2 regions of the Enterococcus sp. 3H8_DIV0648 genome follow, and region 2 is predicted to be linked to the other one. Evidence: predicted binding sites of a transcription regulator. Region 2 holds the regulator's gene; the other holds the start of a gene.
What was found. Region 2 encodes CtsR, which represses protease genes until heat stress. Its sites were predicted from a motif close to TTGGTCAAAAAAGGTCAAANA; they were not measured.

Region 1 (7,420 bases), 1.2 Mb from region 2:
CAAAAAAAGACCGTTGCCTAAAAGACAACGGTCAAAAAGTTAAAATCTATTTTACGTATTCTTTAACTAACTCTTCTACTTCTTCCATTGTATCGCATTCTTTCAACGCTTTTTCAGCTAGTTCAGCCATATCAGTCGTTGTTAGACGCTTCATCAAGCTGCGGGTTCTAAGAACAGATGTCGCACTCATAGAGAACTCATCTAATCCCATACCCATTAACAATGGAACTGCTGTTTGATCGCCAGCCATTTCGCCACACATACCAGCCCATTTACCTTCAGCGTGTGCTGCATCAATCACGTTTTTGATCAAACGCAAGATTGACGGGTTATATGGTTGATATAAGTAAGAAACACGTTCGTTCATACGGTCAGCCGCCATAGTGTATTGAATCAAGTCATTTGTTCCAATACTGAAGAAGTCAACTTCTTTAGCAAACTTGTCAGCTAGAACAGCTGCAGCAGGGATTTCGATCATGATTCCGACTTGGATCGTATCAGAAACTTTCACGCCTTCTTTAACAAGTTTTTCTTTTTCTTCGTTGAACATTTTCTTCGCTGCACGGAATTCTTTTAGTGTCGCAACCATTGGGAACATGATACGTAAGTTACCGTGAACAGAAGCGCGCAACAAGGCACGTAATTGTGTACGGAACATACCATCGCCTAATTCAGACAAACTAATACGCAATGCACGATAGCCCAAGAATGGATTCATTTCGTGAGGTAAAGTTAAGTAAGGTAATTCTTTATCTCCACCAATATCCATTGTACGAACAACGACTGGTTTGCCGTCCATACCTTCTAAGACAGCTTTATAAGCTTCAAACTGATCATCTTCTGTTGGAAAATCTGAAGAATCCATGTATAAGAATTCAGTCCGATATAAACCAATTGCTTCAGCACCATTATTATGAACACCTTCAAGATCTTTTGGTGTACCAATATTTGCTGCTAATTCAAAGTGCTTGCCATCAGCAGTAACTGTTTCAGCATCTTTTAATTTTTCCCATTCTGCTTTTTGCGTAGCATATGCTTCGCCGGCTTTTTTGTATTCAGCCGCTTGTTCATCAGTTGGATTTACAATTGTTTCACCAGTGATACCGTTAACTGCAAGAACATCGCCTTCTTTAGTTTTAGAAGTGATTTCCTTCGTGCCAACAATCGCTGGAATTTCTAATGAACGAGCCATGATTGCTGAGTGAGACGTACGTCCGCCAATATCAGTAACAAAGGCTTTTACAAAGTTTTTGTCTAATTGTGCAGTATCACTTGGAGTCAAGTCATGTGCCACAACGACAACTTCTTCGTCAATCATAGAAGGATCTGGTAACGATACACCTAATAGATGAGCCATTACACGTTTTGTAACGTCACGGATATCTGCTGCACGTTCTTGCATATAAGCGTTATCATCCATTGCCTCGAACATGCCGATGTACATATCTGTAACTTCTTTAAGTGAGCTTTCCGCGTTCACTTTATTATCTTGAATATGTTGTTTGATTTGACCAATCATTTCTGGATCTGAAAGAACCATCAAATGAGCATCAAAAACTTGTGCTTCTTCTTCACCTAAGCTTTTAGCTGCTTTATCCCGAATTTTTTCTAATTCAGCAGAAGAAGCCGCCAAAGCGTCGTCTAAACGCTTTTCTTCGGCAGCAGTATCTTCTACATTATTTTGTTTGAAAGATAAATCCGGTTGTACTAGCAGATAAGCTTTCGCAACGGCAACTCCGTCACTTGCGGCAATACCTTTTAGTAGTTCAACCATTATTCAGATAATCCTTCCTTTTTCATTGTTTCTACAATAGCTTCCATTGCTTCTTTTTCGTCAGCACCTTCAGCAGAGATAACAACATCAGACCCTTGGCCAACACCTAGAGACATAACGCCCATGATTGATTTAAGGTTAACTGATTTTCCTTTATACTCTAAGTTAATATCAGAGTTAAATTTGCTTGCAGCTTGCACTAATAAAGTTGCGGGACGTGCATGAATCCCTGTTTCTGCTACTACGTGAAAATCTTTTTTTTCCATATTGACCGTTCTCCTTTATAAAAAAATGTTTTTTTATGTTAGGGCTTTAATGATAACATCCATCATTTTGGACCCTTCATTTTCTTAGATTACCATTTTTTTGCGGTAGATACAACAATTTTAGTCGATTTATCCTAACAGAATGTATGCCCTTTCTTAAAATATCTTGTTTGCTGGACTTAGTTATTGATTTATCGTGTTTTCATTTTTTTTCCATAACAATACTGTGTTGTAAAAAAGCAAGTTCATGTTTCTTTTAGCACTCTCGTTATTAGATTGCTAAAGTTTGAGACAAACTGTTTGCTTTTATAAAAATTCTCGCTATAATTATTCTTAAGGTCAGTGATAGTCAAACAACTGATCAGCGTATCCTTTTACGAGATTCGCTTACTCGATGTACAATGGAAGAAACAATTAACTATTGAAAGGGTGAAAAAGATGCTTTGCCAAAATTGTCATGAAAATGAAGCAACCATTCATTTATATGCAAATGTCAATGGTCAACGAAAGCAATTAGATTATTGCCAGAGTTGTTATCAAAAATTAAAGAATCAAGCTGGAGGTGCGCCACAAATGGCTGGAAATGATCCTTTTGGTTTTGGAAGTTTAGATGATTTGTTCCGCTCAATGTCACAACAAATGCAACAACGACAAGGAGCAGCAGATCAAACACCACCGACACAATTCGGCGGTGGTAATGGTATTAACAATCAACCCCCTCGCGGAAACGGCGGAGGCGGGTTACTAGATGAATATGGTATCAATATCACTGGACTAGCTCGTGAAGGTAACATTGATCCGGTCGTTGGGCGAGACGATGAAATTCAACGTGTCATTGAAATTCTAAATCGCCGTACAAAAAATAATCCAGTCCTAATCGGTGAACCGGGTGTTGGTAAAACGGCAGTTGTCGAAGGATTGGCTCAAAAAATCGTTGATGGCGATGTTCCGCAAAAATTAATGGACAAAGAAGTAATTCGTTTAGATGTCGCTTCTCTTGTTCAAGGCACTGGAATTCGTGGTCAATTTGAAGAACGGATGCAGAAACTGATCGAAGAAATTCGTCAGGCAGAAAATATCATCCTTTTCATTGATGAGGTGCATGAAATCGTGGGTGCTGGTGCTGCCGGAGATGGCAACATGGACGCTGGCAATATCTTGAAACCTGCACTAGCCCGCGGTGAATTGCAGATGGTTGGAGCTACAACCTTAAATGAATACCGAATCATTGAAAAGGACGCTGCATTAGAACGTCGGATGCAACCTGTACGTGTTGAAGAACCTTCTGTTCAAGAGACGATTGAAATCTTGAAAGGTTTACAACCGCGTTATGAAGATTACCATCATGTAAAATATACGGATGATGCGATCAAAGCTGCTGCTGAACTATCAAATCGTTATATCCAAGATCGCTTCTTACCTGACAAAGCGATCGACTTGTTAGATGAAACAGGTTCAAAGAAAAACTTAACGATTCAAATCGTTGATCCAAAAACGATCGATAAAAAGTTAGCAGAAGCTGAACAGCAAAAATCACAGGCTTCGCAAGAAGAAGACTTTGAAAAAGCGGCTTACTACCGTGATCAAATCAACAAACTGCAAAAAATGAAAGAACGTCAATTAACTGATGAAGAAACACCAGTTATTACTGAAAAAGACATGGAGAAAATCGTTGAAAAACGCACGGGTATCCCTGTTGGTGAATTGAAGGAAAAAGAACAAACACAATTGAAAAATCTTGCTGTTGATTTAAAACAACATGTTATTGGACAAGATGAAGCAGTCGACAAAGTAGCCAAGGCCATTCGTCGTAACCGTGTTGGTCTAAATAAGAAAAACCGCCCAATCGGTTCTTTCTTATTTGTCGGACCTACTGGTGTTGGTAAGACGGAATTGGCTCGTCAATTAGCGGAAGAATTATTCGGTTCCAGTGAATCTATGATTCGTTTCGATATGAGTGAATATATGGAAAAACACAGTGTCTCTAAATTGATTGGTTCTCCTCCCGGCTATGTCGGCTACGAAGAAGCAGGTCAATTGACTGAACAAGTACGTCGTCATCCATACAGCCTAATCTTGCTTGATGAAATTGAAAAGGCTCACCCTGATGTGCTGCACATGTTCTTGCAAATTCTTGATGATGGTCGTTTGACTGACTCACAGGGCCGAACGGTAAGCTTCAAGGATACAATTATCATTATGACCAGCAATGCTGGAACTGGTAAGATCGAAGCTAATGTTGGTTTTGGTGCTGCAAGAGAAGGTGTCACTCGTTCTGTCTTAGGTCAATTAAAAGATTTCTTTGCACCAGAATTCTTGAACCGTTTCGATGGTATCGTCGAATTCAGTCCATTATCAAAAGAAAACTTGATGAATATCGTTTCATTGATGTTGGATGATGTTAACGAAATGTTAGCTTCACAAAAACTCCACATCGATGTCCCGGATAATGTCAAAGAGAAATTGGTTGATCTAGGTTATGATCCTGCAATGGGGGCTCGCCCACTCCGTCGGACAATTCAAGAAAATATCGAAGATGGAATTGCTGAATTCTATTTAGATCACCCAACAATTACTGACCTTAAAGCAAAACTCGACAAAGAAGATCACATCGTTATCACATCAAAGCCTGAACGCTTAGCAAAAGAAGATAAGAGTTAATAGTTTTTAGGATTCTCGTTGCCAACGAGAATCCTTTTCTTTTACCAAATTATTCAAATATTCTAATTAAAGTGAGCATCCTCCTTCTTTTTTCTTAATATTTCTTATATAATTACACTATGAAGTAAGGTTAGGAAGAAGGTGTTTCGAGATGAAACTTATCAATGTAACGAACAGCCATTCTCAAATGGTCTATAATCAGTTGGAGAACACTGATGCAAATATGATAAAGGTCTATACGATTGGAAATACTACTGTGATATATACCGATGCTTATAAACATGCGGAGATTGTTTTAAAAAATGACAATCGAAACATTCAGCCATCGGAAGTTGAGTTTGTACATAAATACTTTAAACGAAAATTAGATGAAAAGACTTACGATTTTACCAACATTTCTTATCTAGAATCTCCTGGACTGATTGAAATGTCGATAACAAAAAAATAGTTGAAGCCATAAAAGCTTCAACTATTTTTTATTTATCTTTTTAGCGATGATCGGTAATTGAATAATGCCAACAAAGGCTAGCACTTCAATCCATTGAATCACTGGTACTCCAGCGCCTGTATAGGTCATCATAAACAATTCTTTTCGTTCAGGCGCCCATGAACAAAACCAAGAGACACCAATTAAAAAAATCAAATACGATAGCATTAGCCCCAAAGTTATCAACAGCATTCCGCGAAAGATTTTCAGCTGCGCCTTTGAAAAAAGACTTCCCACTACAATAATCAAAAAGCCTAACACACACAATACTAGCCAAATCGGCATTGTATCACGATACAACTGGATAATACGATTGGAGATTTCTGCAGATTTGGTGACCTTATTCGGCTCAGTCCGAGGAGCATTGACGTCTTGCCAATTTTCCGAAAATGAATAATTCAGTAATTCTTCCGCCTTTGCCACATCCTCTTTCGGACCAAGTGTTGCATCCATGCCCTGACCATAATCCTTATAGAAAACATTATAGGAAAAACCACTTTTCATAAATTCTCCTACTAACGGCAGGTCTTTTCTTAATTTCCCATCACCGGTAGCAGTCAGATAGATTTCTTTTTTCTGCTTCAATTGATCCTTTTTGTAGGCCTCCGATAATTCTGAGTCGACTTTATGCCAAAAATTTTCAGTCTTCTCCCCATCCTTGTAATAACCAGCTTGTGCCGCGGCATCTCGCAACGCCCAAAAAATAATGTCCCCAGCAATGTCCTCACCGCCGCTCCATGGACTTCCGTGATAAATCCAATCGATATTTTTAGCGATTGGCTTCAACGTTGGGGATACCGCTTCGGCTTTCTCCAATGCTTTTCTCGAAACCCAAACTTTACTATTGGTTTCATTCAGCTTTGTACCATCATCCATTCGAATCAAATGCTTCGACACGTTTCCAAAAGCACCACCAGTTCGATCATTAACTAGTGCGATCCCATAATGCTCTTGATTGATATTCTTCAAAACCTTAGTTGTTGAAAAAAGCAGGATAAAAGGCAAAAAGCACAACATCAACTTAGCCAGCTGCTTCTTAGTAAAATAGAATTTTTTAAGCGAAGCACGAAAGTTCTTTACTCTAAAATTCGGAACATTTTCAAAAACAACTGATCCAGCGATAATCAGCAAACCTACCATCAATAATGGCAATAGCCATAATGAATCTTCACGTATATACCAATAAAAAGGAAAAATCAGCGATAGTCCGACACTCCATAAAATAAACGATCGTAATTTTCCATTTCGTCTAAAATACAAGCCTACGAGACAAGCCACCACCAATAATACTGCCGGAACAACTAATGTGTTTCGATAGATTCGGGTACTGTATTCACTAGTTAAAGTGACCGGTGAATACAAAAAGAATGCGTAGATAAAAGTTAAAATCCAACGGTTGTTAACTAATGGTCGTAAAGCAAGCGCAGCAGTCGAACTAGCTAGTATATTGAATAAGCCCAAAAATATACCATAAGATAGATGAAGCTTATTGGCCCATACCATAAAAAGAGAATAAGAAATTCCCTTGGATAACGCTTTTGTTGAGTAGCTTCCTAGCCAATTTCCTTTGAGGATTTCTTCGCTATAATGAATAAACAGCTGATCATCGTAACCGGCAAATAAATTGATAAAATAGGGAGCTTTGGCACTCAATCCTAAACGAAACATTGTTAAACTAATCAAAACAACTAATAGAATCAAACTGCTCGGTTGTTTGAGTTTTGTTAAAATGATTTTTGTGCCGCTTTTTACTTTCTGCATCAAAGGTCCCTTTCTTCGCTTTCTACATCAAGCTCTTCAGTTCAACATCTGGATACTTGTCTGCGAACCAACGCATTGCAAATTGATTTTCAAATAAGAACAATGGTTGATCGAAGCGGTCTTTAGCTAAAATATTCCGGCTTGAACTCATCCGTTCATCTAATTGCTCTGGATCGATCCAGCGAGCGATCTTGTTACCCATCGGTGTCATTACGACTTCGGCGTTGTATTCGTTTAACATCCGGTGTTGGAAAACTTCAAATTGCAGCTGACCAACCGCTCCAATGATGTAATCCTCTGTTAAATAGGTCTTATACAACTGGATCGCGCCTTCTTGAACTAATTGATAGATTCCTTTATGGAAGGATTTTTGTTTCATCACATTTTTCGCGGTTACTTTCATAAAGAGTTCAGGTGTAAATGAAGGCAATTCTTCATAAGCAACCTTCAATTTTCCTTCATAGATAGTAT
Region 2 (7,420 bases):
ACCACTCTAACCCGCACCACTAATCGTGGTGGGAGACAGTGTCAGATGGGCAGTTTGACTGGGGCGGTCGCCTCCTAAAGAGTAACGGAGGCGCCCAAAGGTTCCCTCAGAATGGTTGGAAATCATTCGCAGAGTGTAAAGGCACAAGGGAGCTTGACTGCGAGACCTACAAGTCGAGCAGGGACGAAAGTCGGGCTTAGTGATCCGGTGGTTCCGCATGGAAGGGCCATCGCTCAACGGATAAAAGCTACCCTGGGGATAACAGGCTTATCTCCCCCAAGAGTCCACATCGACGGGGAGGTTTGGCACCTCGATGTCGGCTCGTCGCATCCTGGGGCTGTAGTCGGTCCCAAGGGTTGGGCTGTTCGCCCATTAAAGCGGCACGCGAGCTGGGTTCAGAACGTCGTGAGACAGTTCGGTCCCTATCCGTCGCGGGCGTTGGAAATTTGAGAGGATCTGTCCTTAGTACGAGAGGACCGGGATGGACTTACCGCTGGTGTACCAGTTGTCTCGCCAGAGGCATCGCTGGGTAGCTATGTAGGGAAGGGATAAACGCTGAAAGCATCTAAGTGTGAAGCCCACCTCAAGATGAGATTTCCCATTTCTTAAAGAAAGTAAGATCCCTGAGAGAAGATCAGGTAGATAGGTCAGGAGTGGAAGTGCAGTGATGTACGGAGCGGACTGATACTAATCGATCGAGGACTTAACCAAAATTAAAATGATTTCACGGTTGTTTAACTGTTTCTGATCCAGTTTTGAGTGAACGAAGTTTACTCAGATAAATATGTAGTGTGGTGGCGATAGCGAGAAGGATACACCTGTTCCCATGTCGAACACAGAAGTTAAGCTTCTTAGCGCCGATTGTAGTGAGGGGTTGCCCCTTGTGAGATTAGGACGTCGCCACGCGAACTTATGGGGGTTTAGCTCAGCTGGGAGAGCATCTGCCTTACAAGCAGAGGGTCAGCGGTTCGAACCCGTTAACCCCCATTTGAGCCGTTAGCTCAGTTGGTAGAGCATCTGACTTTTAATCAGAGGGTCACTGGTTCGAGCCCAGTACGGCTCATAAGTATATGCGGGTGTGGCGGAATTGGCAGACGCACTAGATTTAGGATCTAGCGCCTTACGGCGTGGGGGTTCAAGTCCCTTCACCCGCATTTTATTTTTTTGTAGTTGCCGGCTTAGCTCAGTTGGTAGAGCATCTGATTTGTAATCAGAGGGTCGAGGGTTCAAGTCCTTTAGCCGGCATCATGCGGAAATAGCTCAGTGGTAGAGCACCACCTTGCCAAGGTGGGGGTCGCGGGTTCGAACCCCGTTTTCCGCTTTCCTGAAGACCAGGGGAAAGCGCCGGGGTGGCGGAACTGGCAGACGCACAGGACTTAAAATCCTGCGGTGAGTGATCACCGTACCGGTTCGATTCCGGTCCTCGGCATAATAAAAATATGCGCCCATAGCTCAACTGGATAGAGTGTTTGACTACGGATCAAAAGGTTAGGGGTTCGACTCCTCTTGGGCGCGTAGTTTTTTTGTTTATCGGGAAGTAGCTCAGCTTGGTAGAGTACTTGGTTTGGGACCAAGGTGTCGCAGGTTCGAATCCTGTCTTCCCGATCAAAAAAGAAGGTGAAAGCCTTCTTTTTTTTTATCTTAATTTAAAGAAAGGCGTTCTTCTTTATTTCATGCGCTAAGTTCGATATAATTATGGTCAGGAATAGTCAATAGGAGGCGATATTATGAGCAGAAATACCTCTGATTTGATCGAATCTTACTTGAAAGATATTTTAGAGAATAGTGAAATAATCGAAATTCGAAGAGCAGAGATGGCACAGCTGTTTAATTGTGTTCCTTCTCAGATAAATTATGTAATCAATACACGTTTTACTTTTCAACGCGGTTATTTAGTTGAAAGTAAACGAGGTGGCGGAGGCTATATTCGAATAAGTAAAGTTAAGATTTCTGATCAGCATTACTTTTTAGAACAATTGATGGATTCTTTTGGAGCAGAAATTTCTGAAGCAAATGCTTTTGGAATCATTCAGAAATTATTTGAGGAAGAAATTATTACTGAGAACGAAGGTAACTTGATGTTGAGTGCAGTATCGAAGAATGTCCTTGGTATCAGTCAAATTGAAAACAGGCTACGGGCAAGAATTCTTCATGGATTTTTGGAACGTTTAAGTTATGAGAAAAAGGAGTGAGGGATATGGATCAGCTGTATACAGAACGTGCAAAAGCAGTATTAGCGATTGCGCAACAAGAAGCTAAATATTTTAAACACCGCTCGGTTGGTTCGGAGCATTTATTGCTAGCGTTAGTGATTGAACAACAGGGAATTGCGGGTAAAACCTTACGTCAAATGAATTCAAGTGAAAATGACATTCGTGAAGAAATTGAACATATGACGGGTTACGGGTCAGTTAAGTCTTATCCTGAAGGTGGCTATCTTCCTTATTCTCCAAGAGCAAAACAGATTTTGATTTTTGCTGATGATGAAGCCAAACGTTTCAATGCAAAATTAGTTGGAACAGAGCATATCTTGTTAGGTCTATTACGTGATGATGAAATCTTAGCTTCACATATCTTAGTGAATTTAGGTTTGAGCTTGCCTAAGATGCGGCAGCTTTTACTGAAGAAAATGGGCGTCAATGAGGTACAAAATGCTAATCAAGGTACTGGGACTCGGAGGAAAGCAGCGGCTAAACCTGCACAAAATAATTCTCAAGGAACCCCAACTTTAGATGGATTGGCTCGTGACTTGACGAAGCTAGCACGAGAAAAACGCTTAGATCCAGTAGTTGGAAGAGATAGTGAGGTTCGTCGTGTAGTCCAAATTTTGAGCCGCCGTACGAAAAATAATCCTGTATTAGTTGGTGAACCTGGTGTCGGTAAGACGGCGATCGTTGAAGGTTTGGCACAACGGATCATTTCTGGTGATGTACCAGAAGATATGCGTGGAAAACGTTTGATGATGTTGGATATGGGTGCTTTAGTTGCTGGGACAAAATATCGTGGGGAATTCGAAGATCGATTGAAAAAAGTAATCGATGAGATTTATCATGATGGTCAAATTATCTTGTTTATTGATGAATTGCATACTTTAATTGGTGCTGGTGGAGCTGAAGGGGCGATAGATGCCTCAAATATTTTGAAGCCTGCATTGGCTCGTGGTGAACTGCAAACAATTGGTGCCACGACGTTAGATGAGTATCAAAAATATATTGAAAAAGATTCTGCTTTAGAACGTCGATTTGCTCGAGTGCAAGTGGAAGAGCCGACACCTGAGGAAGCGGAAGAAATCTTAAAAGGATTGCGTCCGCGTTATGAGGATCACCATGGAGTAGAAATAACTGATGAAGCGCTGCATGCTGCAGTTTCGCTATCAGTAAGATATATCAACTCACGCCAGTTGCCAGATAAGGCAATCGATTTGATGGATGAATCTTCCGCAAAAGTTCGTTTGGATTCTACTGATGAAGTATCGGAACTCACGGAATTAGAAGATGAAGTTCAAGAATTGGTGATGGAGAAGGAAAAAGCGATTCAAAATCAAGACTTTGAATCAGCAGCGCGTCTGCGTTTGCGTGAAAAGCAATTAGCCGAAGTATTGGAACAAGCAAAAATTAAAGCGGCAAAACAAGAGAACGGTTATATTGATCAAGTGACTGATGAAGATGTTGCGGCGGTTGTTTCTCAATGGACGGGTGTGCCGTTACAACAGTTGGAGAAAAAAGAAAGTCAGCGGTTATTGGATTTAGAAAATGTTCTGCATAAGAGAGTAGTCGGGCAAGAAGAAGCAGTTCAGGCTATCTCGCGTGCTATTCGTCGGGCTCGAAGCGGATTGAAAGATCCTAATCGCCCAATCGGCTCCTTTATGTTCTTAGGTCCAACTGGTGTAGGTAAGACAGAGTTGGCGAAAGCTTTGGCCGAAGCAATGTTTGGCAGTGAAGAAGCTTTGATTCGAGTGGACATGTCTGAATATATGGAAAAATACAGTACGAGTCGTTTGATTGGTTCGCCTCCAGGCTATGTTGGTTATGAAGAAGGCGGGCAATTAACGGAAAAAATTCGTCAAAAACCTTATTCAGTGATCTTATTAGACGAAGTGGAAAAGGCTCATCCGGATGTATTCAATATTTTATTGCAGGTTTTAGATGATGGTCATTTAACGGATTCAAAAGGTCGAAAAGTTGATTTCCGAAATACAATCTTGATTATGACTTCCAACATTGGTGCGACAGAAATTCGCGAAGAAAAAAATGTTGGGTTCAACGTGAAGGATATTACCAAAGATCATCAAGCGATGGAAAAACGAATTCTGGAGGAATTGAAAAAAGCCTTCCGTCCTGAATTCTTAAACCGAATTGATGAAACGGTTGTCTTCAAAACATTGGATCAAGAACAAATTCATGAAATTGTGAAAATTATGAGTCGTTCTATCTTAGATCGTATGAAGGAACATGAAATCAAAGTGAAGATCACACCAGCTGCCTATGATGTGATTGGAAAAGTTGGTTTTGATCCTGAATACGGTGCTCGGCCAATTCGCAGAGCGTTGCAAAAAGAGATTGAAGACCGATTAGCGGAAGCTTTGTTATCTGGTCAAATTCAATTAGGCGACACAGTGACGATCGGTGCCAGCAAGGGCAAGGTGACATTAACTGTAAAAAATTCTAAAGAAGAAAAAATTCCAGAAAAAGTTTAATTAATCAGGGGATGACGCATTGGCGTTGTCCTCTTTTTTATGCCGTCAGTTGGAAACTTTGAGAAGCTGTGATAGTATGAGAAAGTCTAAAAGGAGGACCTAACATGATCGAATTAATTGCGACGGCAGAGTCAATGGCGCAAGCTGAAGACCTGTTTGCTGCCGGCGTAGATACATTATACATAGGAGAAGAAGAGTTTGGTTTGCGATTGCCGCATTCTTTTTCTCGTGATGAACAAAAAGCCTTGATTGAAATGGCCCATGCTCAAGGAAAAAAGGTGAATGTTGCTGTAAATGGTATCATGCATCCTGATAAGATGAAAAAAATTCCAGAGTATTTGACATTTTTAGCAGAGGTGAAGCCGGACCATGTCGTTGTTGGCGACACTGGTGTGATCTATTTATTGCAAGAGTATGATCTGCCTTATATTTATGATGCGGAAACTTTGGTGACGAATGCACGACAAATTAATTTTTGGCAGAAGAAGGGTGCGGTAGGGGCTGTTTTAGCTCGTGAGGTGCCTTTTGAAGAGATGCAGCAGTTGCGGCAGTATGTTGATGTTCCGGTAGAAGTATTAGTCTATGGGGCTACGTGTATTCACCAATCGAAAAGACCGCTGTTGGATAACTATTTCAATTATACGAAGCAGGCAGAAGAGACTTCAAAAGAACGCGGGCTGTTTATTTCAGAACCGAAAAAGGCTGACACGCATTATTCAATCTACGAGGATCAGCACGGAACCCATATTTTTGCTGATAATGATCTGAATTTAATTCAAGAGTTGGCTGAATTAGCTCATGCAGGCTATCAAACGTGGAAACTCGATGGTTTATTTACACTAGGAACAGATTTTACAGCTATTGCAAAAGTTTTTGCAGAAGCTAAAGGAGCAATTGAAAAGGGCACTTGGAACGAAGCGGAAGCAATTCGCGCGCAACAAGAAATCCAAAAATATCATCCTGTTGGTCGAGGAATGGATACTGGCTTTTATCATTTGGACCCAACAGCGATTAAATAGGAGTAATAGCAACATGACAGAGAGAAAATTGAAGCGGCCCGAGGTTTTAGCGCCGGCCGGGACATTGGAAAAATTAAAAACCGCGATTCATTATGGCGCGGATGCAGTATATATCGGCGGGGATGCCTATGGCTTGCGATCCCGAGCGGGGAACTTCTCATTTGAAGAGATGGAAGAAGGAGTGGCTTTTGCGAATAAGTACAACGCAAAAGTTTACGTAGCAGCTAACATGGTGACTCATGAAGGCAATGAAGAAGGCGCTGGAGAATTTTTCAAAAAGCTGCGTGATATCGGAATTTCAGCAGTAATTGTTTCTGACCCAGCCTTGATAGAAATTTGTGCTTCTGAAGCACCGGGGTTAGAAATTCATTTATCAACCCAGGCGTCGGCAACAAATGCTGAAACATTGAAGTTTTGGCAAAATGAAGGTTTGGAACGGGTTGTTTTAGCTCGTGAGGTCTCAATGGAAGAGCTGGCGGAAATTCGGCGGAATACGGATGTTCAAATTGAAGCCTTTATCCATGGAGCTATGTGTATTTCATATTCAGGACGTTGTACATTATCGAATCATATGTCGATGCGGGATGCAAACCGTGGCGGCTGTTCCCAATCATGCCGCTGGAAATACGAATTATTTGATATGCCGTTTGCCCAAGAGCATCGTTCATTGACCGAAAACGGGGATGTCACAGAAGAGTTTTCTATGAGTGCCGTGGACATGTCCATGATCGAACATATTCCTGATTTGATCGAAAATGGCGTTGATAGTTTGAAGATCGAAGGACGGATGAAGTCGATTCATTATGTTTCGACTGTTGCAAATGTTTATAAAGCGGCCGTGGATAGTTACATTTCTGATCCAGAAAATTATGTCTGCAAGCAGGAATGGATCGACGAATTGTGGAAGGTCGCTCAACGGGAATTATCGACAGGGTTTTATTACCATGTACCGACGGAAAATGAACAGTTATTTGGTCCACGCCGGAAGATTCCTGTTTATAAATTTATTGGCGAGGTTTTAAGTTATGATGAAGCGAGTGGAATTGCCACTGTTCGTCAACGGAATCATTTTAGAGTGGGCGATGAGATCGAATTTTATGGACCGAACTTCCATCATTTCGAACAAACGGTTACCGAGATGAAAAATGATGAAGGCGAAATGATCGATCGAGCACCAAATCCAATGATGATCATCACAATGCCGGTGGCTCAACCAGTGAAGCCTGGAGATATGATACGTAAGAAAAAAGACTGAGGAATAAATTCTCAGTCTTTTTTAGAGCAGAGAATGAAGAAATACCTCAAACACAAACGGAATAGGCAAAAAGCAATTCTTTTTTAGCAGAATGTATTAAAATGAACGTATTGGGTCTGAAGCAGTTGCTTAATAGGTTCAGTTGATAGAAAGTTTTTACATAGTGAAATTAGACTTATATTAATCAGTATAAATTAGGAGGCAGTTGAATGAAGGAATATGATTACATCGTTGTCGGTGGAGGCAGCGGCGGGATTGCTTCGGCAAACCGTGCGGGCATGTATGGCGCAAAAGTATTGTTAATCGAAGGAAATAAAATCGGCGGGACTTGTGTCAATGTTGGCTGTGTGCCGAAAAAAGTAATGTGGCAAGCTAGCAGTATGCTGGAGATGATTGAACGGGATGCGCCTAGTTACGGTGTTCAAGCGGACGTGGAAAAATTTGATTTTA

Region 1: the regulator CtsR is predicted to act here: its motif matches at 2,376-2,396, upstream of A5875_RS07280 (ATP-dependent Clp protease ATP-binding subunit).

What each region holds. Positions count from the first base shown of each region.
Region 1 covers NZ_NGLG01000001.1:1,563,556-1,570,975, forward strand. Annotated here, with positions in the region: gene ptsP (phosphoenolpyruvate--protein phosphotransferase) at 47-1,774, opposite strand; gene A5875_RS07275 (phosphocarrier protein HPr) at 1,774-2,040, opposite strand; gene A5875_RS07280 (ATP-dependent Clp protease ATP-binding subunit) at 2,479-4,701, shown strand; gene A5875_RS07285 (DUF1827 family protein) at 4,853-5,149, shown strand; gene A5875_RS07290 (hypothetical protein) at 5,171-6,949, opposite strand; gene A5875_RS07295 (peptide chain release factor 3) at 6,972-7,420, opposite strand, start outside.
Region 2 covers NZ_NGLG01000001.1:2,801,088-2,808,507, reverse strand. Annotated here, with positions in the region: rRNA gene rrf (5S ribosomal RNA) at 791-906, shown strand; tRNA gene A5875_RS12920 (tRNA-Val) at 915-987, shown strand; tRNA gene A5875_RS12915 (tRNA-Lys) at 991-1,063, shown strand; tRNA gene A5875_RS12910 (tRNA-Leu) at 1,073-1,154, shown strand; tRNA gene A5875_RS12905 (tRNA-Thr) at 1,173-1,245, shown strand; tRNA gene A5875_RS12900 (tRNA-Gly) at 1,250-1,321, shown strand; tRNA gene A5875_RS12895 (tRNA-Leu) at 1,344-1,429, shown strand; tRNA gene A5875_RS12890 (tRNA-Arg) at 1,442-1,515, shown strand; tRNA gene A5875_RS12885 (tRNA-Pro) at 1,532-1,605, shown strand; gene A5875_RS12880 (CtsR family transcriptional regulator) at 1,725-2,192, shown strand; gene A5875_RS12875 (ATP-dependent Clp protease ATP-binding subunit) at 2,198-4,696, shown strand; gene A5875_RS12870 (peptidase U32 family protein) at 4,801-5,715, shown strand; gene A5875_RS12865 (peptidase U32 family protein) at 5,729-6,970, shown strand; gene gor (glutathione-disulfide reductase) at 7,180-7,420, shown strand, end outside.